4 regions of the Alistipes provencensis genome follow, and region 1 is predicted to be linked to each of the others. Evidence: riboswitches for the same ligand, from Rfam matches in the RefSeq annotation. Region 1 holds a riboswitch; each other region holds the start of a gene.
The links. A riboswitch is a leader RNA that binds a small molecule or an ion and turns the genes downstream of it on or off. The one in region 1 is predicted to bind cobalamin.
Positions count from the first base shown of each region.

Region 2: it holds a riboswitch for cobalamin, as region 1 does, so the genes downstream of both, BN5935_RS09390 (PKD-like domain-containing protein) here and nrdD (anaerobic ribonucleoside-triphosphate reductase) in region 1, are expected to answer to the same signal.
Region 3: it holds a riboswitch for cobalamin, as region 1 does, so the genes downstream of both, BN5935_RS01840 (PL29 family lyase N-terminal domain-containing protein) here and nrdD (anaerobic ribonucleoside-triphosphate reductase) in region 1, are expected to answer to the same signal.
Region 4: it holds a riboswitch for cobalamin, as region 1 does, so the genes downstream of both, BN5935_RS06905 (ABC transporter substrate-binding protein) here and nrdD (anaerobic ribonucleoside-triphosphate reductase) in region 1, are expected to answer to the same signal.

Region 1 is NZ_LT559262.1:2,995,049-2,999,570, reverse strand. It holds gene rho (transcription termination factor Rho) at 1-495, shown strand, start outside; gene BN5935_RS11745 (S1/P1 nuclease) at 534-1,304, shown strand; cobalamin riboswitch at 1,495-1,691, shown strand; gene nrdD (anaerobic ribonucleoside-triphosphate reductase) at 1,837-3,930, shown strand; gene BN5935_RS11735 (radical SAM family protein) at 3,931-4,401, shown strand.
Region 2 is NZ_LT559262.1:2,404,534-2,409,055, reverse strand. It holds gene BN5935_RS09400 (glycoside hydrolase family 71/99 protein) at 1-588, shown strand, start outside; gene BN5935_RS09395 (hypothetical protein) at 610-1,884, shown strand; cobalamin riboswitch at 1,951-2,166, shown strand; gene BN5935_RS09390 (PKD-like domain-containing protein) at 2,275-4,011, shown strand; gene BN5935_RS09385 (family 78 glycoside hydrolase catalytic domain) at 4,080-4,522, opposite strand, start outside.
Region 3 is NZ_LT559262.1:425,866-430,387, reverse strand. It holds gene BN5935_RS01845 (TonB-dependent receptor) at 1-1,696, shown strand, start outside; cobalamin riboswitch at 2,116-2,311, shown strand; gene BN5935_RS01840 (PL29 family lyase N-terminal domain-containing protein) at 2,562-4,211, shown strand; gene purB (adenylosuccinate lyase) at 4,279-4,522, opposite strand, start outside.
Region 4 is NZ_LT559262.1:1,759,748-1,764,269, reverse strand. It holds gene BN5935_RS06915 (ComEC/Rec2 family competence protein) at 1-1,008, shown strand, start outside; gene BN5935_RS06910 (glycerophosphodiester phosphodiesterase) at 1,014-2,117, shown strand; cobalamin riboswitch at 2,211-2,425, shown strand; gene BN5935_RS06905 (ABC transporter substrate-binding protein) at 2,550-3,695, shown strand; gene BN5935_RS06900 (RNA polymerase sigma-70 factor) at 3,819-4,406, shown strand; gene BN5935_RS06895 (FecR family protein) at 4,476-4,522, shown strand, end outside.

The DNA of each region.
Region 1 (4,522 bases):
GAGAGCGGTCACGACGTAGTGATCTTCCTCGACTCGATCACCCGTCTGGCACGCGCCTACAACTCGGTGCAGCCCGCCTCGGGCAAGGTGCTCTCGGGAGGTGTCGACGCCAACGCCCTGCACAAGCCCAAGCGTTTCTTCGGCGCGGCCCGCAACACGGAGGAGAAGGGTTCGCTGACGATCATCGCCACGGCGCTGATCGACACCGGTTCGAAGATGGACGAAGTGATCTTCGAGGAGTTCAAGGGTACGGGCAACATGGAATTGCAGCTCGACCGCAAGCTGGCCAACAAGCGCGTCTATCCGGCCGTGGATGTCATCGCCTCGGGAACCCGCCGCGAAGACCTGCTGCTGCCGCGCGACGTGATGAACCGTACATGGGTGCTGCGCAAATACCTCTCGGACATGACCCCCGTGGAGGCTATGGAGTTCCTGCAAAAGCAGATGAGCCTGACGGATTCCAACGAGGAGTTCCTCGCCACGATGAACCACTGATAATGGAGTAACGCACAAACTGCAAACCCGTCATATCCATGAAAAACTACCTGCTCGTAGGCTTGTGTCTCCTCTTCGCCCGCGGTGCGTTCGCGTGGGGACAGAAAGGGCACGACGTAACGGCCTACATCGCCGAATGCCACCTGACGCCCGAAGCGGCCGAAAAGGTCCATAAAGCGCTGGGAGGCTATTCACCCGTCTATTTCGCGAATTGGCTCGACTTCGCCAGCTACTGGCCCGAGTATGCCTATTCGAAAACATGGCACTACCTCAATGTGGACGAGGGCAAGACGATCGAGACCATGCCCAAGAATCCCAAGGGCGACGTGCTGAAGGCGGTAACCAAAATCACCGAAAAGCTCAAATCGGGGAAACTCACTCCCGACGAGGAGACGCTGAACCTCAAGATGCTGGTTCACTTAGTGGGAGACATGCACTGCCCGATGCATCTGGGACGCCTGAGCGATTTGGGCGGCAACCTGCGCCCGGTGCGGTTCTTCGACCGCGAGACCAACCTGCATTCGGTCTGGGACACGAACCTGCCCGAAGCCGTGCGCAACTGGAGCTACACCGAGTGGAAAGAGCAGATCGACCGGCTGAGCGACGAGGAGATCGTCGAAATCACGGCCGGAGAGCCCGCCGACTGGGTGAAGGAGACGCACGACATCTGCAAGGAGATCTATGCGTCGAGTCCCGAGGGCACGAAGATCGAATACGACTACATTTTCAAATACACGCCCGTCATCGAGAAGCAGTTCCTGCGCGGCGGCCACCGTCTGGCGCGCCTGCTGAACGAGATTTACCGATAGGGGAGTCCGGACAACGGAACCGCCCGCGGATCGCAAGGTCTGCGGGCGGTTTTCGTTTTCGGCGGAAGCCGTCGGCCGGGAATGCTCCGAATCCCGTCCGGAAGCGGCTGCGGCGCAGGTCCGCGTTTTTTGTTCACAATTTGTTGAAGAAAAAAAGAGGGGCCCGTTTGCCCGTCGGGGAACTATGTCTACATTTGTTTCCGTGCAAGGTTCTCCGCCGGCCGCAGCCGGCATGGGATCAAAAGGGAACTCCTGTGAAAATCAGGGACTATTCCCGTAGCTGTAAGCTCCGTAAAGGTCCGCACTCTCTTAGGGCCACTGTCCGCGAGGACGGGAAGGCGTGCGGGCGGAGCGAGTCAGAAGACCTGCCTTGCCGGGATAGGTACCAGCCTTCGGGATATAGGGCGATACCCGAACAAGATTATTACAAAGCAACATCGAGGGAGACCGAACGGGCCTGTCCGCAACGCGCGGAGAGGACCGGGACACTTTTCCGCATACATGCAGAACACATAACAGATTTCAGAAGAATATGGGTATTTCAGAACTTTACATCATCAAGCGCGACGGCAAACGTGCGCCCTTCTCGGTCGAGAAGATCAAACGCGCCATCAGCAAGGCGTTCCTTTCGGTCGGCGGCTACGCCACGGACGACGACCTCACGTCGGTACTGAGCCGCGTGCATGTGGCCGACGGCATGTCGGTCGAGGAGATTCAGAATCAAGTGGAGGTGGCCCTGATGGCCGAGCGTTATTTCGCCGTGGCCAAGAGCTACATGCTCTACCGCCAGAAACACACCGAAGACCGCGAGGACCGCGAAAAACTCGAATTCCTCATCAACTACTGCGACGCCAAGAACCCCGCCACGGGTTCGAAGTACGACGCCAACGCCAACGTCGAGAACAAGAACATCGCCACGCTGATCGGCGAGCTGCCCAAACAGAACTTCATCCGCCTGAACCGCCGCCTGCTGACCGACCGGATTAAGGAGATGTACGGCAAGGAGCTGGCGGACAAGTACCTGCGTCTGCTGAAAGACCACTTCATCTACAAGAACGACGAGACTTCGATGGCCAACTACTGCGCCTCGATCACGATGTATCCGTGGCTGCTGAACGGCACGCTGTCGGTCGGCGGCAACTCGACGCGCCCGACGAACCTCAAATCGTTCTGCGGCGGGTTCGTCAACATGGTCTTCATCGTGTCGTCGATGCTCTCGGGGGCCTGCGCCACGCCGGAGTTCCTGATGTACATGAACTACTTCATCGAGCAGGAGTACGGCGAGGATTACTACAAGCACGCCGACAAGGTCGTCGACCTCTCGAACAAGCACCGCACGATCGACAAGATGATTACCGACTGCTTCGAGCAGATCGTCTACTCGATCAACCAGCCGACCGGTGCGCGCAACTTTCAGGCCGTGTTCTGGAACGTCGCCTACTACGACCGCTACTATTTCGAGTCGCTCTTCGGGGAATTCCTCTTCCCGGACGGTTCGAAGCCCCACTGGGATTCGCTGTCGTGGTTGCAGAAGCGCTTCATGACGTGGTTCAACAAGGAGCGGACGAAAACCGTGCTGACCTTCCCCGTGGAGACGATGGCGCTGCTCACCAAGGACGGCGACGTGATGGACAGGGAGTGGGGCGACATCACGGCCGAAATGTACGCCGCGGGCCACTCGTTCTTCACCTATATCAGCGACAACGCCGATTCGCTGTCGTCGTGCTGCCGCCTGCGGAACGAGATTCAGGACAACGGCTTCAGCTACACGCTGGGGGCCGGCGGCGTCTCGACCGGTTCGAAGAGTGTGCTGACGATCAACCTGAACCGCTGCATCCAGTACGCCGTGAAAAACGGCATGCACTACCTGAAATATCTGGAAGAGGTGGTGGATCTGGTCCACAAGGTGCAGACGGCCTACAACGAGAACCTCAAGGATTTGCAGGCCAAGGGCATGCTGCCGCTGTTCGACGCGGGTTACATCAATCTTTCGCGCCAGTACCTCACCATCGGCGTCAACGGACTGGTCGAGGCCGCGGAGTTTCTGGGCATTCCGATCAACGACAACGACGACTACGCGACGTTCGTGCAGGAGCTGCTGGGACTGATCGAGCGCTACAACAAGAAATACCGAACGAAGGAGCTGATGTTCAACTGCGAGATGATCCCGGCGGAGAACGTCGGCGTGAAACATGCCAAATGGGACCGCGAAGACGGCTATGTCGTGCCGCGCGACTGCTACAACTCCTATTTCTACATCGTGGAGGACGAGTCGCTGAACGTCATCGACAAGTTCCGTCTCCACGGCCGCAGGTATATCGACCACCTCACGGGCGGCTCGGCGCTGCACATGAACCTCGAAGACCACCTCTCGCAGGAGCAGTACCGCCACCTGCTGCGCGTGGCTGCGACCGAAGGATGCAACTACTTCACGTTCAATATCCCCAACACGGTATGCAACAAGTGCGGCCACATCGACAAACGCTACCTGAAGGAGTGTCCCGAGTGCCATTCGGACGATCTGGACTACCTGACGCGCGTGATCGGATACATGAAACGGGTCTCGAACTTCTCGGCGGCACGCCAGCAGGAGGCGTCGCGGCGCTTTTACGCCCAAGCGAAGTAGATGGTCCGGTATCATAATTTCGACGTCGTATTCGCGGAGATTCCGGGCGAGACGACGCTGGCGATCAACATCACCAACTGTCCGAACCGATGCCCGGGGTGCCACAGCCCCCATCTGACCGCCGATGCCGGGCGGGAACTCGACGAGACGGAGCTGCACGGCCTGCTCGACCGCTACGGCCGCTCGGTGACCTGCGTCTGCTTCATGGGCGGCGACGCTGCGCCGCACGAAATCGCGGCGCTGGCCGGGGTCGTGCGCAAAACCTTCCCGATCCTGCACACGGGGTGGTATTCGGGCCGCGACGAATTGCCGGAAGGCATCGACACGGCGGCATTCGACTACATCAAACTGGGCGGCTGGGTCGAGGAACGGGGCCCGCTGACGGCGCCGACGACCAACCAGCGGCTCTACAAGGTCGGGCCGGACGGCGGCATGGAGGATATCACGGAACGGTTCCGGCACAAGCCGTAACCCATGCCGGCACACACGATTTGCGGAACCCGGAGAATCAGAGATTAGTAAAAGAGTTGTCTGCCATACAACGATTTACCTCCGGGTCCGCAAATTTTGCGCCCGGAGGTATAATAAGCGG
Region 2 (4,522 bases), 590 kb from region 1:
ATTCACGAGATCGCCGTCGACGGCAAGTTCGACGACTGGACGGACCTCGGAACCCGCTACAAGGATTACAAGGGCGACACCCGGCCGCGCAACCACTGGGGCTTCGGCTACAAGAACATCAGCCTCACGAACAACACCGGGCGCAACGACATCTGCTATGCCAAGGTCGCCACGGACTGCAAGTCGCTCTTCTTCCATGTGGAGACCGCCGAACCCATCACGCCCCGCACCGACCGCAACTGGATGCGGCTCTTCATCTCGGTGAAGGGCAGTACGGCTCCCGCGTGGGAAGGATTCCAATGGGTGGTCAACAACCGGGTCGTCGGCGAGAACCGGACCACGCTCCAGCGTTCGAAGGGCGGCTGGGACTGGGAGGAGGCCGCGACGGTCGACTACGCCGTCTCGGGCAACCAGATGGAGATCGCCATCCCGCTCTCGGAGCTCGGCATCACCGATGTGAGGGACTTCACGGTCGATTTCAAGTGGATCGACAACGCCGTCGCCGACGGCGACATCCGCGAATGCATGCGCGACGGCGATTCGGCCCCGGGCGACCGCTTCCGCTACCGTTACATCTTCAAGTATTAATCCCAATACCTCAATTCAACCATGAAACATCTCCTTATGACCGCCCTGATCGCCGGATCGCTCGCAGCCCTTGCCGGCTGCAAGGACGACGACGGCGGCAAATCGAACGACTACCCCACGCAAATCCCCGCCTCGGAGAAGATTCCCGTAGTGGCATGGCACGGCGTGCGTTCGTCGTTCGCCAGCGTCGAGCGCTTCCAAGAGGCCGAGCAGATGGGCATCACGCTCAACTATTCGCGCATGGGCAACGTCGAGACAGCCCTCAAGTGCCTCGACTACGCCGCCAAAACCAATATCAAGCTTATCGTCGAGTGCGATGAACTCTATACGGAAAGCAAGCGTCTCGATGCCGTAAACCGGCTGAAGAGCCATCCTGCGCTGGCCGGATACTTCGTCATGGACGAACCCCACCCGACGCAGTTCGCAAACATGTCCAAAATGATGTCCGACATCCAGCATGTGGACAGAAACCACATCTGCTATGCCAACATCTTCCCCACGGGCGGCCCCGAGCACTATGCGGCCCTCGGCGTGAAGGACTACAACGAGTACATCGACCGTTACATGGCCGAGGTTCCCGAAATCACGTTCCTCTCGTTCGACAAATACCCGATCATCAAGGACCCGAACGTCGCGGACAGTCCGCGGCAAATCCTCGGCGAATGGTATCAGTGTCTGGAGATCGTCCGCGACCGGGCGCTCCGCTCGGGAATGGAGTTCTGGAGCTTCATGCTCACCGTACCCCACACCAGCTACCCGCAGCCGACCCTCGACGACCTGCGCCTTCAGGCTTACAGCAACCTCGCCTACGGCACACAGGCCCTTCAGTGCTTCACCTACTGGACTCCGACGGTGGCCGACCCCGAAATCTGGAAATACCGCAACGGCCCGATCGCCGAGGACGGCACCCGCACCGAGACCTACGACCTCGTGAAGTCGCTGCTCGACGAGGTACAGCGGCTGGCATGGGTATTCAAGGGCAACAAGGTGACGGGCGTTTACCACATGGGCACCCCGCTGCCGCTGGACACCCATGCGCTGGGCGCACTGCCCGCCGAGATCACCGAACTGTCGGTAGGCCGCGACACCAACACGGCGTGCGTTTCGTTCTTCGAGAACCACGACTACCACTTCATGATGGTGGTCAACACCAGCATCAACGAAAAATGCTACCTCAACATCGGCACGCAGCCGCATGTACGCCGCATCCGCAAGGACGGCTCCGTACAGCTCGCCTCGAACGACCAGCGCACGCTGACGCTCGACCCGGGCGACATGGTGCTCTACATGTGGTAGGCTCCGCCTCCACGACCGGAATCCGTAAAAAGCCGCACAACGATGCGGCTTTTTACGGATTTTCCCGTATCTTTGCCCCCGCAAGGTTTCGGATCGGGCGCAGCACGCGCCCCGGCCGATGAAAAGGGAATCCGGTGAGAATCCGGAACAGTACCTGCTGCTGTAAGTCCCCTCCCCTCTGCGGGAGACGACGGTTGCCGCATTCGCTGCCACTGGCTCAAAAGCCGGGAAGGCGCGGCAACAGGGACGAGTCAGAAGACCTGCCTTGACATGGATTCGCACCCGCGGGTTTCGGGCAGAGATCGAATGGCAGCCTCGTCGTACAGCGTTCCCGTTCAGTCTATATCGTCCCGGACCCCAGCGCATACGACTGTAAAAATGGCAAACCATATGATCCGGAATCTCTGTTTTTCAACGGCGGCGCTCTTTCTGGCACTGCTCGCATCCTGCAACAAGGACGGCGTAATCACCGACGGCGGGGCCAAACCCGTCATCACGCTGGACAATCCCGAAGGCGTCTACCCGGTAAAAGTGGGCAAATCGGTGACGATCGCCCCGACGGTCGGGAACGCCGAAGGCGCCGTCTACACATGGCTCCTCGACGACGAACCGGCCGGCTCCGGCCCGACCTTCACGTTCGAGGCCCGGGAAGCGGGCGTCTACTACCTCACGTTCCGCGTCGAGAACCCGAACGGATCGGCCTCGGAGGAGCTGCGCATCGAGGTCAACCGGCTGCAACCCCCGGTGATCTCGTTCCCCGTCGGCGACGACAAGGTGATGGAGGTGGAGATCGGCCGTGAAACCACGATCGCCCCCACGATCGCCAACGGCGACGGAGCGACCTTCGTGTGGACGCTCGACGGCGAAACGGTGGGGACCGACGCCACCTACACGTTCACGCCGGAAGAATTGGCCAATTTTCAACTGACGCTCAATGCGGAAAACGAGGACGGCAAATCCGAACCGGAGAGCATCACGATCCGGGTCGTGGAGCGTTTCACGGTAACAGCCGTTTTCCCGGCGCCCTCCCTCCGGTTCGGCAAGGAAGGTGCCCGGAACGTATCGCAGGACCGCACGCTCTATCTGCGTCCCGTCCTCGAACATTTCCACAATCCGACGTTCGAATGGACCGTAAAAGACCGGCCCGAAAAAGGGGACAAAGAGGTCTTTGCCTTCACCCCTGCGGCCGAGGGAGAATATACGGTCACGGTGAAGGTTACCGACGACGACGGAGAGACCGCGACGGCCACCGCCGTGGTGACCTGCTGCGGCGACGAAATGTCGCACAAGCGTTCCGGCGGAACCAGTCGGTTTTCGGACAAGGTCTACGAATACACCCCGGCGCCGGGACAGTTCATCAACGAAAGCGTTTTCAAAGACATCACTTCGGCGGACGCCGCCGCATCCAAAGCTCAGGAACTGCTCCGGCAAAACGCCGGGGAGAAAAAGAACTACTATGTGTCGCTGGGGGCATGGGGCGGCTATATCGTCGTGGGCTTCGACCACAGCATCGAAAACAAGGGCGGTAACGACTTCTCGATCGCGGGCAACCAGTTCGCCCAGTCGTCCGAACCGGGCATCGTATGGGTCATGCAGGACACCAACGGCAACGGGCTTCCCGACGACGAATGGTACGAGCTCAAAGGTTCGGAATACGGCAAGCCGGAGACGCTCACGTCCTACGCCATGACCTACTACCGCCCGAAGAGCGACAATACGGGCATCCAATGGAAGGACAACCGCGGCAACGCGGGCACGGTCGAGCGGAACAGCAGCCACGAGCAGGGCTACTACCCGGGGTGGATCGACATGGAGAGCTACACGCTCTACGGCACGCGGCTGGCCGCCAACACGACGCGCCATCCGATCACGGGCGACTACTACAACAACCCCTACGACTGGGGTTATGCCGACAATGCAGGCAGCGATCAGGCTGCGGGAAATGTCTCCGACGGCGACCAGCGCAAAAACTATTTCAAGATCGCCAACGCGGTGAATGCGGACGGCAGCGCCGCCAACCTCAAATACATCGACTTCATCAAGGTCCAGACCGGCATCAGCCAGAACTCCGGACCGCTGGGCGAGGTCTCGACCGAGGTGTTCGCTTTCGAGGACGAAAACCTCTGACAAGGCCCCCGAAACAAAAAAGAACGGCAGACTTTCCGAAGTCTGCCGCTCTTTTTCAGCCGGGTGTATCAGAACCTGAATTCATGAACACCGCCGGCCACCGTGGCGACGGTCTCACCGTCGATCCGGATGTCGGCCGTCGTGTTGGCCGGTACGGTGACCTTCAGCGTCACGCGGCCGCCGCTGCGCCGCCACTCCGAGCGGATTTCGCCGCGCACCGAGTCGTAGGATGCCGCGGCCCAGTCGAGCGCCCCGACGAAATGGGGAGCGATGACGATGCGTTCGAACCCGGGAGCCGCCGGATCGAAGTTGATGCCCGCCAGATCGTTGACATACCACGCGGCGACGTCGCCCAGAAAGACGTGATTGATCGAGGCGTCGCGCCACTCGGGCGAAAGCGTCCACGTCTCGGCTAGCGTCGTGAAACCTTGGCTGACCCACCAGCCCCACGAAGGCGCCTCGGTCTGGGAGGCCATCCTGTAAGCCGTTTCGACATGACCGTAGCGGGTGA
Region 3 (4,522 bases), 2.6 Mb from region 1:
GGCGCTGAGTTCGGTGCTGGATTTCCGCCTCCGCGACGGCAATGCCGAGAAGCAGACTTTCAAGGCCACGCTCGGGGCCTCGGAGGTGGGGCTGAGCGGCAGCGGCCACATCGGTGACAAGACCACCTATCTGTTTTCACTTCGCCAGTCCTACCTGCAACTGCTGTTCAAGATGCTGGGGCTGCCGTTCCTGCCCAACTACATCGACGGGCAGGTGAAGGTCAAGACGCGCCTTTCGGAGCACGACGAACTGACGGTGCTGGCTCTGGCCGGCTTCGACAACATGAAGCTCAACGTCGACGAAAAGGGCGAGGACGCCGAATACCTGCTGAGCTACCTGCCCCGCATCCGGCAGGAGACCTTCACGGTGGGGGCTTCGTGGCGCCACTATGCCGGCCGCCATGTGCAGACCGTGACGCTGAGCCACAACTACCTGAACAACCGCAATCTGAAATACTTGCGCAACGACTCCTCGTCGGAGGACAACCTGACGCTCCGGCTGCGCTCCGTGGAGCAGAAGACCACCTTGCGGGCCGAGAACCGCTCCTATCTGGGTCGCTGGACCGTCCGCGAGGGTGTCGAGGTGAACTATTCCGATTACACGAACCGCACGCTGCAACGGCTCTTTACCGACCGGACGCAGTTGTCGGACTACAATACGCAGTTGGGAATCGTCGGCTGGGGGCTTTTCGCCGGGGCCGAATACGCCTCGGCCGACAAGCGGTTCACCGCTTCGGCGGGGCTCCGGGCCGACGGGTGCGATTACTCGGGGCGCATGGCCCGGCCGTGGAACCAGCTTTCGCCGCGGGCCTCGGTTTCCTATGCGCTGGCTCCGGCGTGGTCGGTCAGCGGCAGTGCGGGGCTCTACTACCAGTTGCCGGCCTATACGGCGTTGGGATTCAAGGAGGAGGGTGAGTTGGTGAACAGGTCGCTCGACTACATGCGGGTCGGGATTTTCAGCGCGGGCGTCGACTGGCGGCTGCGCGACCGGCTGATCGTCTCGGTCGAGGGATTTTACAAACGCTACGGGGACGTGCCCCTGTCGGTCACGGACGGGATTCCGCTCTCGTGCAAGGGCAACGACTACGGCGTGGTGGGCAATGAGGAGTTGGTCTCCTCGGCGCAGGGACGCGCCTACGGTGTGGAAGCGATGGCCCGCTGGCAGATTCCGGGACGCGTGAGCGTCGTGGGGTCGGTGACCCTCTTCCGCTCGGAGTACCGCAACGACCGCTCGGCCCCGTGGATTGCTTCGGCGTGGGACAACCGCTTCGTGGTCAACGTCAGCGGCACCTACGACCTGCCGCGCCACTGGAGCGTCGGGGCGAAGCTGAGCGCTGTGGGCGGTGCACCCTACACGCCTTATGACGAGGATAAATCGTCGCTCGTCGAGGCGTGGGATGCTCAGGGGCGGCCTTATTACGACTATTCGAAATACAATGCCGGACGGCTCGATGCCTTCGCCCAGTTGGACGTGCGCATCGACAAGGTCTTCTATTTCCGCCGCTGCATGCTGGGTATTTACATCGACCTGCAGAACGTCGCAGGCGGCAAGCTCCGCCAGCCCGACGTGCTGATGTCCACGGGTGAGATCGAGAATCCCTCGGCCCCGGCCGCCGAGCAGCGTTACCGCATGAAACGTCTCGAACAGGTCAGCGGCACGCTCCTGCCCTCGCTGGGCGTCACGGTCGAGTTCTGACCCGCCCGGCTAAGAGCCGGGTTTTAGGGGCGGTGGCCGGTTGTCACGTTTCCGGTTCGGTTCTGCGCTGCATGGGTAAAGGCAATGGACGGTTACCACGTTTTCGGCCCGGTTCTGCGCCTCTCCGCCTCCTCGCTGCGACGGGTAGATACGCAAAAAAACAGCAGGGAATCGTCACGATTGCCTGCTGCCCCCGGAGGTTGCCCTCCTAAAACTACTAACCCAAACTTAAATAAATGAAGAAACCTCACTGCGGTTGCTGTGCCGCAGTTGATTGAAGTAATCGCAAAGCCCGTGCCAAAGTCGGAGAGCGGTTGTTTGAAAACCGTCGTCCGGGGCTGAAAAGGCTTTTTACGCGACTTTGAGGCCCTCTGGGCAAATATTCCGCCGGATTCGCTTGCTTCCCGGCGGGAAAAGCCTATCTTTGTCCCTGCAATGGTTTCCCCGCATGGGGAATTAAAAGGGAATGCCGTGTGAATCGGCAACAGTTCCCGCTGCTGTGAGTCCCGCCCCTCGGGGGCACGAAAGGATGCGACAATCTGAGCCACTGGTGAAAACCGGGAAGGCGCCGCATCCGGGACGAGTCAGAAGACCTGCCGTGCACGATAGAGTGTTTGCTCCTGCGGAGAAAGGGAGCGCCTGACATGCCGCCGGCATTGTGCCTGCGCGCAATTTGTTAACAGCTTTCGCTTTTTTCATCAGCAGCAAACCTCTTCGGACAGACTTTTTACGGTCGGATGAAAAGGTTGTCGCCATGCTTTGCCGGGACTTTCTGTCCCCGCTCCCGCCTGTGCGCATCTGCCGCCGTCGGGAAAGTCGGTCCGGACGGAACAGACAACACCATTTAACTAAAAAACAAAGCATGATGAAAAAGTTATTCGTAATTTGCGTCTGGGCGCTGCTCCTCGGCGGATGTGAAAGCGATTCGGGCAACGGTCCCGACGATGTACCCCCCCCCGCCAATCCCGTCTCCCCGGAACTGAAACAGAAGGCTAAAGATCTCAATGCCGGACTCGTTGCGCTCCGGGAGCTGACCGGTGCGATGTCGCGCTCGGCGGTCGGTGCCGTGACGGAGGGCGAAACGGGAACGCTCGTCGCGTTCCGCGACGGTACGGAGGTGACCGTCGCCTGCGATGCGGAGGCTGCCGAAGCCCCGCTGATCGGGATTGCCGCCGCTGAGGATATTTATTACTGGACGCTTGCCGCCGAAAAGGATGCGCCGTGGCTGAAAGACGCTTCGGGTGCACGGATGCCCGTTTCGGGCGCCGTGCCGGTGACGGATGTCGACGACAAGGGTTACTGGACCGTGACGACGGGCGAGGCGGCGCCGTGGCGGATCATGGATGCCGCCGGGGAGCCGATCGAAGCGTCGGAGGAGGTGCAGGTGGTTCTGTTCCGTTCGGTGACGACGGCGGAGGGCCGTGTGAAAGTCACGCTGACCGACGGCGGAGAGCTTTCGGCGGCGAAGGTCGACGACCTGAGCGCCTCGGGAACGGCCAACTGCTATGTGGTTTCGGCTCCGGGAACCTATGCGTTCAATGCGAAAGTGCGCGGTAACGGCGCGGGCGAAGCGGCTTCGGCGGGTTTCGACCCGGCGATCGAGATCGCTGACGGCATGACGGCCGACTGGGTGTGGACCGACCGGGAAGGGCTGGTTTCGGACGTTGCCCTCGATGCGGAGTCCGGGGAGATCGTCTTCACGGTCGGCGAGGGCAAAGGCAACGCGCTGGTCGCCCTCGTGCAGGCGGGTGCGATCGTGTGGAGCTGGCACATCTGGGTGACCGACGCCCCGCAGACGATGGCTTATGAGAACGGCGTGGTCTTTATGGACCGCAACTTGGGCGCCGTGGGAACTGCCGTCGGCAGTACGGATGCTTACGGCATGTATTACCAGTGGGGGCGCAAGGACCCGTTCTACTGGGGTGAAACGACTGAAGTGCCGGCAAGTTCGGCGGCTTTCAGCGAAGCCAAAAGGCTTACCGTCGTAAATCCCGCCTATGAGACCCTGATGTGGGGCTTTTCCAAAACTGCTGTGACGCCGGAAGCTGCCGCGGCCAATCCGATGACTTTCTATAACAATACCGTCGGAACAGGTTACAACTGGCTGTCGAAGCCCAGCGCGAAGTTGTGGGGCGAAGCCAAACTGCTCAATGATCCGTGCCCTCCGGGATACAAGGTGCCGGATATAGACGCATGGGAGAATCTGAGTTCGGGACGCGACTACATCGACGGCGTGTCGGCATGGGATGTCGAAAACTATGGCGTGACCTATACCTACAACGGGCAGACGGCTTGGTATCCGGGGCAGGGCTACCGCATGTACAGTTCCGGGGCCATCGTCGGCCAACGGGCCACGAGTGGCGGTTCGGGCGGTTACTGGTCGTCGAAAGCTACGGCGGCCAAGTCCTATTATCTGTTTATCAAGAAGCAGCTCAGCTCCTCCTCCGGGTCGATCAATCCGGAACTGGACACACATCGCTCCTACGGTTATACGGTGCGCTGCTGCAAGGAGTAGCGACGTGATATAATGAAAAATGCAGGGCTCCGAAAGGGCCCTGCATTTTGTTTTTCGGGTGGACGGCCTACCGGAATACACCCGTATAGGTCGAGGGCGAGAGGGCCCGCAGCTCCGCTTTGACCGATTCCGCCACGTCGAGCGTCTCGATGAACGCCGCGATCGATTCGCGGGTGATGTGGGCGTTGGTGCGTGTGAGGGCTTTCAGCGCCTCGTAGGGCTTCGGGAAACCTTCGCGGCGCAGGATGGTCTGGATGCCCTCGGCCACGACGGCCCAGTTGTTCTCCAGATCGCGTTCCAGAGCCTCGGGG
Region 4 (4,522 bases), 1.2 Mb from region 1:
GAAGTTCCGCAGAAACCGGATGCCGCGACACGTCCGTATATCGTGGACGCGAAATACATCCGCCATTTCCTGCCGGAAGGCAGTTCGGCCATCGACTGGTGTGCACCGTCGCATTTCCACATAGACCACATCGGCAGTTCGGCCGCCGCCACGGAGACCTCGCCGAACGGTTACCGTCTCGCCGGACTCATGGCTCTTTACGGCGAGGTTCCGTTCGGCCGGGTGCTGGACATGGGCTATCCCGACTACAATGAAGACACGACCATCCCCGAGATGGATGGGGAACTCGCCGGCGACTGGCAGGTGTTCGTCAAGTGGGCCGTAGCGAACAAGGGCATGACAGCCGACCGGTTTCGCACAGGCGAAGAACAGATTACGCTCCTGAAGGACAAAAGCAAGTATCCCGATTTCCGCATCTTCAACATCGTAGCCAACGGCTATGTCTGGAACCTCGATTCCTCCACCGGAAAGGGCGCTGTCATCAACGCCAATGCAGGCAAGGGTAATCCTGCATCCTGCGGATTCCACCTGAGCTACGGAAAATTCGACTACATCGCCTGCGGCGACCTCACTTCCGGCCCCCAGAACCGGGTAGCCTACTATTACCGCGACTTCATTCCCAAGGGAGGCCTCGAGGTGTTCAAGGCACACCACCACTTGAGCAACAACGCCTGGGGCAGCCAGATGCAGAACTGTGAATTTTCACCGCGGGTGATCATCAATCAGGCTTTCTACAAAAAGCAGCCGGACATTCCCCTGCTGACCTCCATCGTCAACGGCAGTTTCGCCACCCACCCCTATGCTTGGACCAAGGATATCTTCAGTACCAACATACACCCGGAGGCCCTTACCGAGAACGCAGCGCTTTACAAAAACGTCGCCGGGTACAACGGGCACATCGTCGTGCGGGTCGCCCCGGGCGGTGCGGAATACTATGTCTACATGCTCGACGACACCGACTTCGAATACAAGGTGGCGTCCATCCACGGCCCGTACAATTCAAAATAACAGTCATGCTAAAAAGCAGGCTGTCGATATTACTCCTGCTGTCGTGGATCGCGGCAGGATGCTCCGGAACCCCGACGGAAACCGGACGGCATTTCATAGCCCACCGGGGTGCGACCATGCACTGTACCCTGTCGGGCGAGAACTCACGCGAGGCCATCCAACTCGCCGCACGGGCCGGGTTCGACTGCATCGAGACCGACGTCCGTTGGACCTCCGACAGCATACTCGTGGCCGTCCACGACGCCAATCTGACACGCACATTCACCTACAACGACGGCCGCCCCGTGCCCGAAGAAGTTGCTGTCTCGGACATTAGCTATGCGGAGCTCCGCGACAGTTTTCTCCTCAAAGCTGCACGGCCCGAATACCGAACCCGGGTGCTCACCCTCGAAGAGTTCTGCACCGAGTGCCGCAACTGCGGGCTGCGCACGTTCATCGAGCCGAAAAAAGTCACCCCCGACTGGGTCTATCCGCGGCTGATAGCCATTGCCGACCGGGTATTCGGCCGCGGAGGCTACATCGTCACCTCAAACAACGACGCCAACGACCACATCCGCCTTGAAATGGGCATCCGGGACATCCCGCTCATGGGCATCCTCTACCAGAGCACCTACGAACACATCGCATCGCTCGGAGGCACCATCATGGCGATCAGTGCGACGCGGTTCGGGGAGGAAGAGTATTTCAGCCATGTATCACGGGCCAAGGCCGACGGACTCGAAACCGAATCCCACGCCGACGATTTCGAACATTTCGACCGGATCAACAACGCCGGCATCGACTATGTATCGACCGACCTGCTCGCTCCGGATTTCCGGGGCAAGGGCGAAACGCTCTACCTGTCGGCAGGCCGGGATACGGCAAAAATCGCAGCCGAAAGCATCGCAGCCGGAAAGATCGAGTTCGGCGCAATCTATCTCAATCTGAAATGGAGCGGCTCAGCCACGGTCACGCTCGCAAACCAGACCTTCGTGTTGCCGACGGCAGACGCTCCGCGCCATACCCGCCACCAGTTGCTGATCTTCGACACTGTCCCTGCATTCGGGATCACCGCCCCATCAGACGACTTCCGGATAACGGACATCTCCGTTCGCATCGTCCGATTCTGATATGTCTTGTATTGAGAAAGCCCCGTAATTCTACGATTACGAGGCTTTCTCATTTTAAATTCCCGGCATTTTCCGCTTCGGATTCCAAATTTTACTATCTTTGCCGCGCAAAGGTTCGACAAGAGGGCCCACAGCCTCCGACCGATTAAAAGGGAATGCCGTGAAAGTCGGCAACAGTTCCCGCTGCTGTAAGTTCCTGTCCGGAAACGGGCACACGAGGGATCGACAATCTTCAGCCACTGGCGGATAACCGGGAAGGCGTCGAAACCGGAACGAGTCAGAAGACCTGCCTTGCATGACCGATTGGTTTCGCAGCCTGCGGAGAACGGGCCCGGATGGACAACAGATGTAAAGCACGCTTTCATTCCGTCTCGTTGCATGGTGGCTGTAGAATCCATGATTTGACCAAGCGAACTATTGCCCCAGCGCATAATGAAAAGACTCCTGAAATTCCTCGTGCCGCTTCTGGCGGCCTTGGCCGCGGCCTGCGGATCGCAGACGGCCGACCTGAAAGATTTCACACAGACGCTCTACGCCCCGTCGCATGCCTCCGGCTTCGAGATCGTCGGCGCCGAAGGGCGGCAGAGCACCCTGCTGAAAGTCTTCAACCCGTGGCAGGGCGCCGAGAACGCCGAAACGATGCTCTTCATCGCCCGCAACGGCGAAACGCCCCCGGCCGGATTCACGGGACAGAGCGTCGAAGCCGGGGCGAAACGCATCGTCTGCATGTCTTCGACCTACATCGCCATGCTCGACGCCTTGGGACAGGCCGACCGCGTGGTCGGGGTTTCCGGCCGGGACTACATCACCAACGCCTATGTCACGGCACACCCCGACGCGGTAGCCGACGTGGGCTTTGACGGCAATGTGGACTACGAACTGCTGCTCGCGCAGAGGCCCGACCTCGTGCTGCTGTTCGGCGTGAGCGGCGCCAGCGGCATGGAGCCGAAACTGCGCGAAATGGGAATCCCGTTCGTCTACATCGGCGAATACCTCGAGGAGTCGCCACTCGGCAAGGCCGAATGGCTGGTCGCCGTCTCGGAGATCACCGACAGCCGGACAAAAGGCGAAGCCGTTTTCACTCCGATTCCCGAACGCTACAATGCGCTCAAAAAACGGGTCGCATCGGCCACGGCTCCCGATCCCAAGGTGATGATAAACACGCCCTATGCCGGATCGTGGTTCATGGCCTCGACCGAAAGTTACGTCGCCCGGCTCATAGCCGACGCAGGCGGGGATTATATTTACAGGAAAAACACCTCGAACCGCTCGCAGCCGATCGACCTCGAGGAAGCCTACCTGCTCACCGCACAGGCCGACATGTGGCTTAATGCGGGCGGCGCATCGTCGCTCGGCGAACTGAAATCGCAATACCCGAAATTCGCCGGAACGCGGTGCGTGCAGACCGGCGCCGTCTACAACTGCAACAAACGGCTCAACGCCGCGGGCGGCAACGACTACTGGGAATCGGGCGTCGTGCGCCCCGATGTCGTCCTGCACGACCTGATCGCCATCATGCACCCCGAAGTGCTGGCCGACGACGACCGGGAGCTGTACTATTACCAGCGGCTCGAATAACCGCAGCGCGCTTCAAACCGAAAGGGCCGACCGAGTATTTCGGCCGGCTTTTCTCTTTGCACTTTGCAAAATGATTTTTTTCATGCGGATAAAAATTATATCTTTGGATAATCATATGCCCGAATGACGCCCCCGGTCCGACATATCACCCGCGAATTTTTCGACGGCCTGTACGCTGATTACAAGCCGCGTTTCATCCGTATCGCACAATCATACGTCCGCGACGGCATGGTGGCGGAAGATATCGTGACCGACAGTTTCCTCTACTTCTGGGAACACCGCGCGGAACTGAACATCAGCGCCAGCGTCCCCGCCTATGTGCTGGGCGCCGTGAAGCACGGCTGTCTGGAGTGGCTGCGCAACGAGAAGAACCGGCTGAACATCCGGCAGAAAATCCACACGACGGCTTACCACAGCATTCAGGCCCGCATCGCGGCGCTGGAGGCCTGCGATCCCGGACAGCTCTTCGCCTCGGAGGTCGCCGCGATCGTGCAGGAGGAGATCGGCCGCATGCCCGAACCGATGCGGGGAATATTCGTCGCCAGCCGTTTCGAAGGCAGGACCTATCAGGAAATCGCCGACGCCACAGGCATCAGCGTCCGCAACGTCAAAGCCGCCATCCAGCGGGCGCTGGGCATCATGCGGGAGGCCCTGAAAGACTATCTTCCGGTCTGGCTGATTGCGCTGTTTCTCAGCGAGATGCGTTTTTAATAAAATTTATTTAACCCGAACCGCCTTTTTTTCGTGTCCATCCGGCGCGCCCACGCACCTTATGGATGTATGGAGAAAGAGTTGTTATACAAATATATCGACGGCCGGACCTCGGA